DNA from 4 places in the Burkholderia sp. BCC1972 genome. Region 3 is predicted to be linked to each of the others. Evidence: riboswitches for the same ligand, from Rfam matches in the RefSeq annotation. Region 3 holds a riboswitch; each other region holds the start of a gene.
The links. A riboswitch is a leader RNA that binds a small molecule or an ion and turns the genes downstream of it on or off. The one in region 3 is predicted to bind cobalamin.

Region 1 (3,431 bases), on a different contig from region 3:
GGTCGACTGCATGCGCTTCTTCGCCACGCGTATGAAGATTGTCGTCGAGCCGACCGGCTGCCTGTCGTTCGCCGCCGTGCGGCGGATGAAGGACGCGCTGCAGGGCAAGCGCGTCGGCGTCGTGATCAGCGGCGGCAACGTCGATCTCGAGAACTTCTGCGCGCTGGTATCGACGCCGGCCTGACGCGCGCGGCGTACATGAATATCCTGTAATCCGTGCGTCATTGCGCCTTCACGTCGCGTTAAGTTCCGCGCCCTAGACTGATTACGTTGTCCCGCAGTCAGTCGTGAAGGAGCCACCATGAACACGCACGCGATCGTCGCCGCCGCCCTGGCGGCCGCCTCCCTTTCGGCGTTCGCTCAACCGGGCGCGACGTCCTCCGGTTTCCCCGCCGCATCGCCGCACGACGCCGTCGCGCAGGCGATGCGCCGCTCGCCCGGCGCGCTGCCGCACGCCGGCTTCGTGCTCGCGAAGATCGATCAGAACAATTCGCCGCCCGATCGCGGCGGCGACCCGGGCGGCCGCTCGCACGCCGGCACGCACATGTAACGGCGCGCGCCGGGCACTGCTGCCGCGCCCGGTCCCGCCGGCATTCAGAACGACGGCAGCGACGGATCGCGCGCAGCAAGAATGTCGCCGGTACGCCGCTGCAGCGCGCCGTCGATCGTCTCCGGTTGCGGAATCAGCCAGTAGCGCCCTGCGCGGATGCCGTCGAACACCCGTTCGGCAAACGCGTCGGGCGTGAGCCCGTGTGCGTTCAGCATCGCGCGCATCGTGTCGACGAAACCGCGCACCTCGGGCCGGTCGTGCGCGGCGCCGAACGGATCGTTGAAGATGCCCGACTGCACGGGCCCCGGCGCGAGCAGCGATACGCCGACCGGCGCGCCGAGCATCTTCAGTTCTCCATATAGCGACTCGGTCAGTGCGACCACCGCGAACTTCGTCGCAGAATACGGCGACATCAGCGGGCTCGGCAGGAAGCCGCCGACCGATGCGGTGTTCACGACCCGCGCCGGCATATTGCGCTCGAGCATCCGCGGCACGAAGCTGCGGACTCCGTTCAGCACGCCGTGCACGTTGATCGCGAAGCTGCGCTCGAAGCGTTCCGGCGTGATTTCCCAGCTGAAGCCCGTCGCCATCACGCCCGCGTTGTTGAACAGCAGGTCGACGCCGCCGAAACGCCGCCACGCGGCTTCGGCCAGCGCGTCGACGGCTTCCGGCCGGCTGACGTCGGTCGGCACGCACAGCACGTCGGTATCGAGCGTCGCGGCGAACGCATCGAGCTTCGCCGGATCGAGATCGGCCAGCACGACGCGCATGCCGAGCGCGGCCGCATGGCGTGCCAGCCCGCTGCCGATGCCGCTGGCCGCGCCGGTGATCACGGCGGTGCCGCCGTCGAAGCGAATCGAATTCGTCATGTCAGTCAGAGTCCTGTGGGGTCGAGGAGAGAATGCGCGTATGCGGGAATCACCGGCGGCGGCAGCGGCGTGCGGCCGTCGAGCGAGCGCGCCGCGCGTGGCTGCGCGAGCGGGAAATGCAGGCTGTGCGTGACGAGGCCCGTGCGCTCGCGCGCCGGCAGGCTGCACAGCGCGAACGTGCACTTGCCGGCCAGGATCGGGGCTGGGGTGTCGGTCATGATGTCTCCAGTCGTTTCGATGCGTGTTGTTCGGCCCGCGATATCCGCAACATGCGGCACGAGCCTGGTTTTCGCCTCGCCCGTTTGAACGAGATCGAGTGCGCGGGCCGCCTGTTCGAGCGGAAAACTGGCGACGCGCGGCTTCGTCGGCGAGGCGGCGTTCCGGCGCGCGTTCGCGCGCGCCCCATTCATCAGACGATAAACACGGCATCGACGCATGACGGAAAGGATTCGGAAAGCGATGGCCGGGTAATGACGTTTTTTCGCATCCCCGCACGGCGCGGCAATTGACGCGCCCGAGCGCACGCCATTACCCTTGCGCGCTGATGGTTCCCAGGGATGGGATCAAAAGGGAACGCAGGAGGGGCAATGCCTCGAATCTGCGGCTGCCCCCGCAACTGTGAGCGGCGAATCCGTGCCTCTGCATGCCACTGGGAAACCGGGAAGGCCTGCACGGATGACGACCCGCGAGCCAGGAGACCTGCCATCGACCCGAGGTCCAGCAGCCGCACCGGGCGGGGTGTCCCGATGCGCCAGGCGCCGCCGTTGGCGGTCGCCCGTTGCATGGACGTCCCGACCTCAGGATCCGTCAGATGTCCTTCGTTCCCGAATCCGCTTCCGTGCCGGAAGCGTCGCACCGACACGCCGTCGCTGTGCGCAACCTGCCCGCCGTCCGCTCACGATCGCCGTACGCGCAACACGCTTTCTCCCGCTGTCTCATGAACATTCGCTACCTGCTCGCCACGTCCGCCGCCACCGCGCTGCTTGCTCCGATCGCCCATGCCGCCGGCGACACCGCGCTCCCCCAATCCGCCCAGCCAGCGGAAAGCGCCGACCTGCCGACGATCAGCGTGACCGACACGCGTCGCCTGCCCGAATCGTTCGACGGACGCTATGCGTCGACCCAGGTCCTCACGCGAACCGATCTCGACCGGCTGTCGCCGAGCGACCCGAGCATCACGCAGGCACTCGCGACGCTGCCCGGCGTGACCGTGTCGCAAACCGGCGGCCCCGGCTCGTCCGCATCGGTCAGCATCCGGGGCTCGTCGGCGAGCCAGGTCGCCGTGTTCATCGACGGCATCCGGATCGGCTCGCCGACCACCGGCATCGCGCCGTGGGCCGACCTGCCGACGGATGCGTTCGAACGGGTCGAGGTGATTTCGGGGCCGGCCGCCGCGTCGTTCGGCGCCAACGCGATGGGCGGTGTCGTGCAGCTGTTCACGCGCCGCTCGTCGAACCAGCCGAACCAGACCATCGTGTCGTTCGGCGGCGGGTCGAACAAGACCTTCGACACGCAGCTGCGCACGTCGGGTACGGTGCCGTCGACCGGCCCGCTCGCCGCGCTCGGCGGGCTCACCTACTCGCTCGGCCTGCACGCGTACAACACGGCCGGCATCGATTCGACGCGGCCCGTCCTGCCGTATCACGAGGACGGCCGCAATCCGTATCACGCGCAGGATCTCGATGCGCGCCTCGGCTACGCGCGCGACAACTGGTCGATCTCGACGTTCGCGCTCTATCACCGCTCCGACCTGTCCTTCGACAACAGCGGCTATGCGAACCGCGAGCTCGATCACCAGCTGACGACCGGGCTCGCGTTCCATCTCGACATCACGCCCGACACGCAGTTCGACCAGTCGTTCGGTTATGCGAACGATCGCCAGTTCCTCTATGCGAGCGATCCGGCCATCCCGACCGGCCAGATCGATTCGCAGCGCATCAGCACGTCGACGTCGCTGACCCATCAGGCGCGCGGATTCCACCTGTTCGGCCTGCCGCTGTCGGGCGAGAGCA
Region 2 (3,431 bases), on a different contig from region 3:
ATCTACAACCAGTTCCTGACGCCGGCCGGCATCGTGCCGAAGCGGCACAAGTCGATCGAGACGACCGACATCATGTTGCAGATGGTGGCAAGCGAACGCGGCGTGGCCGCGCTGCCGAGATGGCTGGCCGACGAGTATGCAGACCGGATGGCGGTCGTGCCGGTCAAGCTCGGCAAGAAGGGGATCACGAAGCAGATCTTCCTCGGCATCCGCGAAGCAGACGCATCGATCGACTATCTGGCCGCGTTCGTCGCGCTGGCGCGCGAATCGACGGGGAGTGCGCCGCGCATGCTGCGCTAGGCGCGCCCCGCTCTGCTGCGCTGCGCGTCAGGCAGCGCGCAGGCCGATGCGCTCGCTGCGCTCGACCCAGGCGCCGAACAACAGGCCGATCGTCGTCCACATGATCACCTGCATGCCGATCGCCGCGACGCGGAACTTCCACAGCACGGCCGCCGGGAAATCGGCCGGCAACTCGCTGACCGACGGCAGCCCGACCTGCACGGCCGCGATGATCGCGACGAACACGAGCCCTGCGACGATCGACGCGTTCCACTGGCCGAGCTTCGCCAGCAAATGGCGGCGCACGCTGACCGAGAACACCATCGTCGCGACCGAGATCGCGATCATCAGGAAGAACAGGCCCGTGCGGTAGCCGATCGTGTCGGGATCGCCGACCGACGGCGGATTGGCCGGGTACTTGAGGTTCGGCACGATCACGAGCGCGATGAACGCCGCCAGCGCGAGCCACGCGGCCAGCGGCCGTGCGGGAAGGCGGCTGCCTCGCCCGTAGGCAAACGCGAAGACCAGCGAGAACAGCCCGCCGAATGCCGCGCCGTAGGTCACGACACCCGTCAGCAGCCCGAGGCCCGCCTGCGTGTGGCGGCTGACCAGTTCGGGCTCCGGTGCCTCGCCATTGGCGGCCGTGGTTTTTTCTTCGAAGGAGATCGCCTGATCGACTTGCGGTTCGCCGACGATTCTGGCGAAACCGAACGTGAGGAGGCCTGCGGCGATGCCTGCGAGCATCCCGCGCATGAGCAGCTTTCCGACCATCACGGCCTCCGCGTCAGTGGCAGGGAAAGCCGAGCAGATGGCGGCCGTCGTGGACGAACTCGTGGACGTACATGCCCGGCACGAGCGACGTCGCGCCCTGTTCCGCGCCGACGAAATAAAGCGCGAGCAACAGGATCAGGCCGACGAACACGGCCCACGGCAACAGTTCGCGGACGGGGATGGGTGCCGGCACGACCGCCGGCTTCAGCACTGCTTCACTCATGGATGCACCTCAGGGGATTCGCGCCCCGACAAATGTTGAATGGGTACGAAGGCAGGTCTGGCTTCCGGGATCATCGATTCCCCGGTTACAGTGGCGCGACCGCGCCGGAATTGCACCGGCTTCCGCGTTTCGTATCGGGCGAATTGTACGCGCGAACGTTCGCGTATTGAAGTGATCGCACGGTGGCGATTGCGTCCCGCTCCGGATTCCCCGAAAACCGCCATGACCCTGCATGCCTCGCTGCACCTGATCGCACACGCATCGACCCGGGCGATGCGCACCGGCACGTTTCCCGACGACGATCCGCTCGATGCTCGCGAGCTCGCCGACGCCGCTGAACTGCGCGACCGGTGGGCAGGCGTTAATGGCTCGCTCGTGCTGTGCAGCCCTGCCTGTTGCGCGCGGCAGACCGCCGAAGCACTCGGGCTACATGCCGAAGTTGACGACGCGCTGCGCGACATCGACTACGGCAACTGGCGTGGCCGGCGCTTGCACGACCTCGCACGCGACTTGCCGGACGAGCTGGATGCGTGGATCGGCGACCCGTCAGCGTCGCCGCACGGCGGCGAATCGTTCGACGCCGCCATGCGCCGCGTCGGCATCTGGTTGAACGCGCTGCAGCGTGACCGCGACATCGTCGCGGTCACGCATGCGACGATCGTTCGCGCGGCTGTCGCGCATGCGTTGCGGATGGATTCGAAGACAGCGACCCGCCTCGACATCGCGCCGCTGTCCTGCACGACGCTCGTCGCATCACCGCACGGGTGGACGTTGAGCACGGACGACAACGCGTAGCCCGTATTGCGCTCACTATGTGGACGACGATGCGGGCCGGTACCTCGCGTTGCACATGCATGCCTTCAATTTCCTTACGCATCGGCAAGGTACACCGTTCGTGGTCCCGACTGTCATCAAACTGACTGCTGGCCGCAGATAGGATCGGACGCGGTTCCCTTACGAGATGCCGTCATGAATCAACCTGCTTCGTCCGCACCGAACAATTCGGGCTCCGTCGAACGCACCAGGCAGGTCGGCTATGCCGTCTTCCTGCTGGTGCTCGCGCTCGGCGCGATCTATATCGCCACGCACCTGATCGACGATCTGTCGCCGGTCCGCGAAGGGAAGCTGTTCCCTTACCTGCTGCTCGGCGCCGCGCTGCTGATCGCGCTCGGCTTCGAATTCGTCAACGGCTTCCACGACACCGCGAACGCGGTCGCCACCGTGATCTATACGCACTCGCTGACGCCGAACGTCGCGGTGATCTGGTCCGGCATGTGGAACTTCCTCGGCGTGATGGTCTCGAGCGGCGCCGTCGCGTTCGGCATCCTGCAACTGCTGCCGGTCGAGCTGATCCTGCAGGTCGGCAGCGGCTCGGGCTTCGCGATGGTATTCGCGCTGCTGATCGCCGCGATCGTCTGGAACCTCGCGACCTGGTATTTCGGGTTGCCGTCGTCGAGCTCGCATACGCTGATCGGGTCGATCATCGGCGTCGGGCTGATGAACCAGCTGATGCACGGGCCGTCCGGCACGAGCGGCGTCGACTGGGGCCAGGCGCTCGGCGTCGGCAAGTCGCTGCTGTTCTCGCCGATCGTCGGCTTCCTGTGCGCGGCACTGCTGCTGCTCGTGCTGAAGACGCTTGTGCGGATTCCCGAGCTGTACAAGGAACCGCCGAAGGATCAGCCGCCGCCGTTCTGGATTCGCTGCCTGCTGATCCTGACCTGCACGGGCGTGTCGTTTGCGCACGGCTCGAACGACGGGCAGAAAGGGATGGGCCTCATCATGCTGATCCTGATCGGCACGGTGCCGACCGCGTATGCGTTGAACAAGGCCGTCACGCCGGCCGAATCGCAGACCTTCGTGGCCGTCGCGAACCAGGCGGCCGCGACGTTCGGCAAGTACACGAACGGCGTCGCGCCGTCCACGAACCCGCGCGCCGACGTCGAACACTACGTGCAGCGCCGTGAACTGACGCCTGCCGTGCTGCCGGCCGTGCAGCAGCTGTCGACATCGCTCGCGACGGCAGTCGGCGCGTCGGGGTCGATGGCCGCCGTGCCGCAGCGCGACGTCGACAACGTGCGCAACACGATGTATCTGGTGTCCGAAGCAATCCGCCTGATCGAGAAGTCGGGCCAGCCCGCGTTCGCCGCCGACGACAAGC
Region 3 (3,431 bases):
CGGTCGCCGTGCTCGACGCGGCCGGCAAGCCGGTCGCGTACTCGCTGCCGTCCGCGCGGCGCGCAACCTTCTTCGGCGCGGCGGGCCGCGACACCATCCGCGACGCGAACATGAACTGGCGCTCGGTCTTCACGCACGCGTTCGATGACGGCTGGGAGCTGCGTCATACGCTGGGCGTGCTGGATTTGCGCAGCACCTTCGACAATACCTACGTCACGCAAAGCTACGTCACGAAGCCGCGCGACTATCGGCGCGTGCAGCGAGCGCGCTACCTGCAGGACATGACGCATCTCAACGTGCAGACCGGCATCGAACTGGGCGGCAAGGTCGCGACCGGACCGGGGCTGCATCATCTGCTGTTCGGCATCGAATACGGCTGGCAGAAACGCAGCCCGACGCTCTGGCAGGCCGACGCGGCGCCGGTCCCGATCGGCGGACCGGATCGTTTCGCACTGGCCGGCTCGGCGCCGCGCCCGTATGCGATGAATCGCCACCGTGTCAGCGACTACGCAATCTTCGCGCAGGACCGCATCGACCTCGGCCGAGCGTGGAAGCTGCTCGGCGGCCTGCGTGGGGAACGCTTCGACGTCGCTTCGACCAACGCGCTGAACGGTCTGCATTCGCGGCGCACGACGACGGCCTGGAGCCCGCGGCTCGGCGTCGTGTGGTCGCCGGTCGGCGCGCACAGCGTGTATGCGTCGTACAGCAAGAGCTTCGCGCCGGTCGGCGGCGACCTGATCGGCATCACGCCGGACGCGCGCGGCAACGCCAACGATCTCGGCCCGCAATACAACCGCCAATACGAGATCGGCGTGAAAAGCGACTGGCGCGACGGCGCGCTGAGCACGACGCTCGCGCTGTTTCAGCTCGATCTGTACAACCGCCGCGTGGCCGATCCGGTTCGGCCGGGATTTTTCGACCTCACCGGCCTCGAGCGCAATCGCGGCCTGGAACTGGGCGTCGCCGGCCGGCTCGTGGGCGACTGGTTCGTCCGTGGCGGCATCGGCTGGCAACACGCGCGGGTGGTCGACGCCGAGCCGAAGTACGCGGGCAAGCGCTCGGCGGGCGTGTCCGGGGCGAACGGCAGCCTGTTCGTCAGCCATGCGCCGCTGCGCGGATTTTTCGCCGAACTCGGGCTCGTGTACGAAGGGGCGCGTTACGCGGATCGCGACAACCTGCTCGAACTGCCCGCCTACGTCCGCTGGGACGGCAAGGCCGGATATCGCACGCGTGACTTCGAGGTGACGCTGGCGGCCGTCAACCTGACCGATCGTGACTACTATGCGAATGCGACGAGCCTCGCGCAGATCATGCCCGGTTCGCCACGCACGTTCACGCTGACGGCGGCGTACAAGTTCTGACCGCGCGGGCCGCGCCGACGCCCCGCGCAGCCGGCCCGCCGGGGCTTGCGCGCCGCAAGCCCTGTGCTATCGTATGCGCCGCGTTCGGTGCTCGCATGCGCATTCCGTGCATGCAGTTAAACGGGAAACAGGAGGCGGCCATCCGCCCGGCCTGTGCTGTCCCCGCAACGGTACGCCGCCCGCGCGACGCGCTTTCCCGCGCCTGCGCCCAGGCCGCCCTCGATGCCACTGCCCTTCAGCCGGGCGGGAAGGCTGCGGCCTGGCAAGCGGCCAGCCCGGATACCGGCCGACGCAAGGGGCGAGCGCGATGCTCGCCGAACGCCCGATCCGCGGGGGACGGATGGGGTGCGCATTCCGCCCGCGTTCGCGCGAGCTTCACCCGATTCGCCATGCACTGCCTGCCCGCCGGCCGCCGATGTGCCGCCCGCCTTTTCTGTTCCACTGTTTCGACACGGTGCGTGCCGTGCCGCGTGCAATGAGCCGCGCATGGCTCGTCGGCGCCGGCCCCGGCGATGCCGACCTGCTGACGCTCAGGGCCGTGCGCGCGATCGGCATGGCCGACGTGCTGCTCGTCGACGATCTCGTGAACCCCGACGTGCTGTGCCATGCGCGCGCCGGCGCGCAGATCGAGCACGTCGGCAAGCGCGGCGGCCATGCGTCGACGCCGCAGGAAGCGATCGTCGCCGCGATGCTCGCGCACCTGCGGGCGGGCCGCAGCGTCGCGCGGCTCAAGGGCGGCGATCCGTTCGTGTTCGGCCGCGGCGGCGAGGAGCTGGTCGCGCTGGGCGCGGCGGGCTTTCCGGTCGAGATCGTGAACGGCATCACCGCGGGTATCGCGGCGCCGGCCGCGCTCGGCATTCCGGTCACGCAGCGCGGCGACGCGCAGGGCGTGATCTTCGTCACGGGCCACGGCGCGGGCGTCGACGAGCCCGACTGGCGCGCGCTCGCGGCCACGCGCATGACACTCGTGATCTACATGGGCATTCGCCGGCTCGACGCGATTACCGCCGCGCTGCGCGCCGGCGGCGTGCCCGGCGATACGCCGTGCGCGGCGATCGAGAATGCGACACGCCCGGAACAGCGGCACGTGCTCGCGACACTCGACAGCCTCGTCGAACGCGTCGGCACGACCGGCCTCGGTTCGCCGGCGATCGCCGTGATCGGCCGCGTCGCGGCGCTCGCCGACGATCCGGCGGTGCGTGCGGCGCTCGGCGGCCACGCATGATGCGCGTCGCGCTCGGCATCGGTTTCCGCACGGGCGTCACGGCCGCGCAACTCGATGCCGCGATCCGCGCGGCGCTGGCGCGTTACCCGGCCGCCGAACCGGCGCTCGTCGCGACGCTCGCCGACAAGGCGCGTGCCCGTGCGCTGCGCACGCTGTGCGCGCGCCGCGGCTGGCCGCTCGTCGCATTCGACGCGGTGCGGCTGGCGAGCCATCCCGAACTCGCCGTGAGCGGCCCGTCGGACGCCGCGCTTGCACGCTTCGGTGTTGCCGGTGTGGCCGAACCCTGCGCGCAGCTCGCGGCGCCGCACGGCAGGTTGCTGGGCCCCAAATCCATCCGGGACGGCGTGACGGTCGCGCTCGCCGGCCCGCTCTGAACCCTTTGTTTCGCTTTCGACAGGACGATTTCCGATGAAGACCGATGCCGAATCCCATCAACGGATGACCGAACGCCGCCGCGCCGGCCACGAGAAGAAGCAGGCCGCCGCCACCCAGGAAAAGGGCCTGCTGATCGTCAATACCGGCAACGGCAAGGGCAAGAGCACGGCTGCGTTCGGCATGGCCGTGCGCGTGCTCGGCCACGGCATGCGGCTCGGTGTCGTGCAGTTCATCAAGGGCGCGCTGCACACGTCCGAGCGCGACTTCCTCGGCGCGGTCGCGGAATGCGATTTCGTGACGATGGGCGACGGCTATACGTGGAATACGCAGAACCGCGACGCCGACATCGCGACCGCGCGCAAGGGCTGGGACGAGGCGCGCCGGATGATCGAAAGCGGCGATTACCGGATGGTGATCCTCGACGAGCTGAACACCGTGCTGAAGTACGAATACCTGCCGCTCGACGAAGT
Region 4 (3,431 bases), on a different contig from region 3:
GCATGGATCGTGATCGACGCAGAAAGAGGCTGCTACAAAAGAAAACGGCACCGGGACGTGCCCGATGCCGTTGGATAGGCCCCCGCCTTGGCCGCTAGGCCGGCATCCTGAACCTGGGGTTCAGAATTGGTCGCAGTTAGCAGCACTTCGGGTACATCAGACAGAGTGACGCGCGCGCCCGTGCTACAAATTTCCGCAACCGTGCACATGGCATTGGTTCAAGGAATATATGACCTTGGCGAACCAGGCAGGGAAGCTGACTGAACTGTGATTCGATGCGCCAATTTGACCACCGTTGACCGCCGAGATCAAGGGGAATCGACGCATCGATTAAAACGTTACTGCGTCTCGTGCTGTGCGAGCACCGCGCCGAGCTGTTCGTTCATCTGGTGCATTGTACGACGGATTTCCTCCGCCGGAAATGCTTCACCGTGCCGCACGCTCGTTTGCAGCCGCAGCAATTCCGATGCGAGCGACAGCGCAGCCATCACCGCAATGCGATCGGTGCCGCGTACCGAGCTGTTCGAGCGGATTTTCGACATTTCGGCGTCGACGCGCGCGACTGCCTCGAGCAGCGCCGCTTCGGTCTCGGCCGAACAGGCGAGCCGATAGGGCTGACCGAGAATCGAGACTTCGATCTGCTTGGTGCTCATGCATGTTCTCCGTGGCTGGCCGCGTCATCGCCATCCGGACGCGCCTGCGCATCCAGCAGGTCGAGCTGGTTGTCGGCTTGCTCCGCGCTTTTCGTGCGCGGCAGCTTTTCGAGAATCGCGTTCAGTTTCACCTGGGCGTCGTCGATCTTTGCCGACAGCGTGTCACGCTCGGCCGCGAGCGCATTGCGTTCGTCGCGCAGTTCCGCGAGTTCCGCGCGGACCGTGTCCGCTTCCGTGCGCAATTGCGCGACCTGCTCTTCGAGCGCGAGCCGTTCCGCGTGATAGCGCTTGTTCAGCGAAATCAGACGGCCAATATTTTGAGATAAGGTTTCGAGTTCGTTGAGCATTTGCTGCGTCCTCTAAAGACCCAGCATTTTAGCGCGGAATAACGCGCAATCCGACATCTGTAACGTTTCCAGTCGTAACACCCCTGCTTCTCGCCGTGAATCGGTGCTTCCCGCACGTGTCCGGATGCTTCCTTGACGCTCGCGCAACCCGCTCCTAAACTGGCGCCGCCTCGGTGCTCGCGCGTGGCACGCGCGGTTAAACGGGAAGCAGGGCGCGCGCTCAGGGAGCGTGCCAACCTGCGCTGCCCCCGCAACGGTAAGCGGCCGCGTCCCTTGACGCAGGCCGGCTCGGGCGCGTCTTGCATGCAGGTGTCGCATGCGGGCGCGGGCCACTGCGCGTGACACGCGCGGGAAGGCGAGCCGGACCGCCGCCAGCCCGGATACCGGCCGAGACGGGAAGCCCGCACGGGCTTCATGACGCGTGGCCTGCGGGGAGGCGGGGCGCGCAATGCTTCACGGAATGTTCTTCGATGCTGACCCCAATCGTCCGCTCGGCGTCCCAGTCACGCCCGGCCGGCAACCTCGAGCGGACGCGCCGCGCGTCATGCGCGCGGCCGTGCACGGCATGAGCGCCGCGCGCGCTGCCGCGATCTGGGCCGCGCTGGCCGCCGTGGTCGCGCTGCTGTTCGTCGCGTCGCTGTCGATCGGCAGCGTGCCGATGTCACCGTGGCAGGCGCTTGCATCGCTCGTGCCGCATGGCGGCGACGCGCTGTTCGCCGATATCGTCCGCACACTGCGCCTGCCGCGTGCGCTGGCAGGCTTCGCGTGCGGCGCGCTGCTCGCGCTGGCCGGCGCACTGCTGCAGGTGCTGCTGCGCAATCCGCTCGCGGAACCCTACGTGCTCGGCGTGTCCGGCGGCGCGGCCGGTTTCGCGCTCGTCGCGATGATCGCCGGTGGCGCGTGGTGGCTCGTCGACGTGTCGGCATTTGCCGGCTCGCTCGTCTCGGTCGCGCTCGTGCTTGGCCTCGCGCGCCGCGAGCTGTGGCGCGGCGATGCGCGCGACGCGTCGCCGCGCCTGCTGCTCACGGGCGTCGTGATCGCGGCAGGGTGGGGCGCGCTCGTCACGCTGTTGCTGTCGCTCGCACCCGATGCGCGGCTGCGCGGCATCATCTTCTGGCTCACGGGCGACCTGAACGGCGTGACGGCGCCGTGGTTCGCATGGGGTGCGCTGTTGCTGGCCGCCTGCGTCGCGCTGCCGGCTGCGCCGCAACTGAACGTGCTGCTGCGCGGCGACGCGACCGCGCACGCGCTCGGCGTGCCCGTCGCGCGCGTGCGCGTGCGGATCTATCTCGTCGCGTCGCTGGCCGCCGCGGCCGCGGTGACGACGGCCGGCACGATCGGCTTCGTCGGCCTCGTCGTGCCGCATGCGCTGCGGCTCGCGTTCGGCAACGACCAGCGGATGTTGCTGCCGGCCGCGATGCTCGCGGGCGGCGGCGGCGTGATGGCGGCCGACCTGCTCGCGCGCACCGCGATCGCGCCCGCGCAGTTGCCGGTCGGCGTGATGACCGCGTTGATCGGCGTGCCGGTGTTCCTGTGGATGTTGTTGAGGAGGCCGATGCGATGACGGATGCCGCACTGCACGCCGTCGACCTGAGCTATGCGGCCGTCGACCTGACGCTGAAGGCCGGCGCGCGCACGTTGCTCGCCGCGTTCACGCAGGCCTTCCGCCCCGGCGAGATCTGGTGTGTCGCGGGGCCGAACGGCGCGGGCAAGACGACGCTGCTCGCGACGCTCGCGGGGCTGCAGCCGCCCGCCGGCGGACAGGTCGAGATCGACGGCCGGCCGCTTGCCGCATGGCGCCCCGAGCAACTCGCGCAGCGCCGCGCGCTGATGCCGCAGCAACTGCACGACGCGTTCAGCGCGACGGTGTTCGACACGGTGCTGCTCAACCGCTTTCCGTATCTCGGCGGCTGGGGCTGGGAGCGCGACGGCGATCGCGCGGCCGCGCACGATGCACTCGCGACGTTCGACCTGACCGCACTCGCGTCGCGCGACGTGCTGTCGCTGTCGGGCGGCGAGCGGCAGCGGGTCGCGCTGGCCGCGACGCTGTGCCAGTATGCGCCGCTGATGCTGCTCGACGAACCGCTCGCGCATCTCGACCTGCATCACCAGATCGACTGCCTGACCGCGCTGACTGCATGGCTCGGCACGGGCCCGCGCACGGTGCTGTTCTCGTGTCACGACCTGAATCTCGCGCGTCGTTTCGCCACGCATGCACTGCTGCTCGACGGTCGCGGCCGCGCATGGGCCGGCGCCGTGCACGACGTGCTGACGCCCGAGCGCGCGAGCGACGCATTCGGCTATCCGCTCGTGCTGATCCGCGAGAACGGCCGCGATGCGCTGCTGCCGGCGTGGCCTGCGCGACAATGACCTATCCTGTTCCGATTCCTTCGATGCGCGGCGCGTGCCGCGCCCACGACACGACTCCCCG

Region 1: another riboswitch for cobalamin. It lies ahead of U5798_RS28815 (TonB-dependent receptor domain-containing protein); the one in region 3 lies ahead of cobA (uroporphyrinogen-III C-methyltransferase).
Region 2: another riboswitch for cobalamin. It lies ahead of U5798_RS31530 (CbtB domain-containing protein); the one in region 3 lies ahead of cobA (uroporphyrinogen-III C-methyltransferase).
Region 4: another riboswitch for cobalamin. It lies ahead of U5798_RS33810 (FecCD family ABC transporter permease); the one in region 3 lies ahead of cobA (uroporphyrinogen-III C-methyltransferase).

Annotation. Positions count from the first base shown of each region.
Region 1 covers NZ_CAJPGH010000025.1:108,955-112,385, forward strand. The annotation lists gene U5798_RS28795 (threo-3-hydroxy-L-aspartate ammonia-lyase) at 1-184, shown strand, start outside; gene U5798_RS28800 (hypothetical protein) at 302-550, shown strand; gene U5798_RS28805 (SDR family NAD(P)-dependent oxidoreductase) at 595-1,419, opposite strand; gene U5798_RS28810 (hypothetical protein) at 1,425-1,637, opposite strand; cobalamin riboswitch at 1,948-2,141, shown strand; gene U5798_RS28815 (TonB-dependent receptor domain-containing protein) at 2,357-3,431, shown strand, end outside.
Region 2 covers NZ_CAJPGH010000031.1:3,609-7,039, reverse strand. The annotation lists gene U5798_RS31540 (LysR family transcriptional regulator) at 1-300, shown strand, start outside; gene U5798_RS31535 (CbtA family protein) at 328-1,050, opposite strand; gene U5798_RS31530 (CbtB domain-containing protein) at 1,064-1,273, opposite strand; cobalamin riboswitch at 1,306-1,449, opposite strand; gene U5798_RS31525 (histidine phosphatase family protein) at 1,496-2,068, shown strand; gene U5798_RS31520 (inorganic phosphate transporter) at 2,243-3,431, shown strand, end outside.
Region 3 covers NZ_CAJPGH010000015.1:67,212-70,642, forward strand. The annotation lists gene U5798_RS21480 (TonB-dependent siderophore receptor) at 1-1,361, shown strand, start outside; cobalamin riboswitch at 1,430-1,667, shown strand; gene cobA (uroporphyrinogen-III C-methyltransferase) at 1,777-2,586, shown strand; gene U5798_RS21490 (cobalamin biosynthesis protein) at 2,583-2,960, shown strand; gene cobO (cob(I)yrinic acid a,c-diamide adenosyltransferase) at 2,995-3,431, shown strand, end outside.
Region 4 covers NZ_CAJPGH010000037.1:31,736-35,166, forward strand. The annotation lists gene U5798_RS33790 (EVE domain-containing protein) at 1-4, opposite strand, end outside; RNA gene ssrS (6S RNA) at 76-257, opposite strand; gene U5798_RS33800 (cell division protein ZapA) at 339-653, opposite strand; gene U5798_RS33805 (ATPase) at 650-1,000, opposite strand; cobalamin riboswitch at 1,155-1,407, shown strand; gene U5798_RS33810 (FecCD family ABC transporter permease) at 1,566-2,564, shown strand; gene U5798_RS33815 (ABC transporter ATP-binding protein) at 2,561-3,370, shown strand.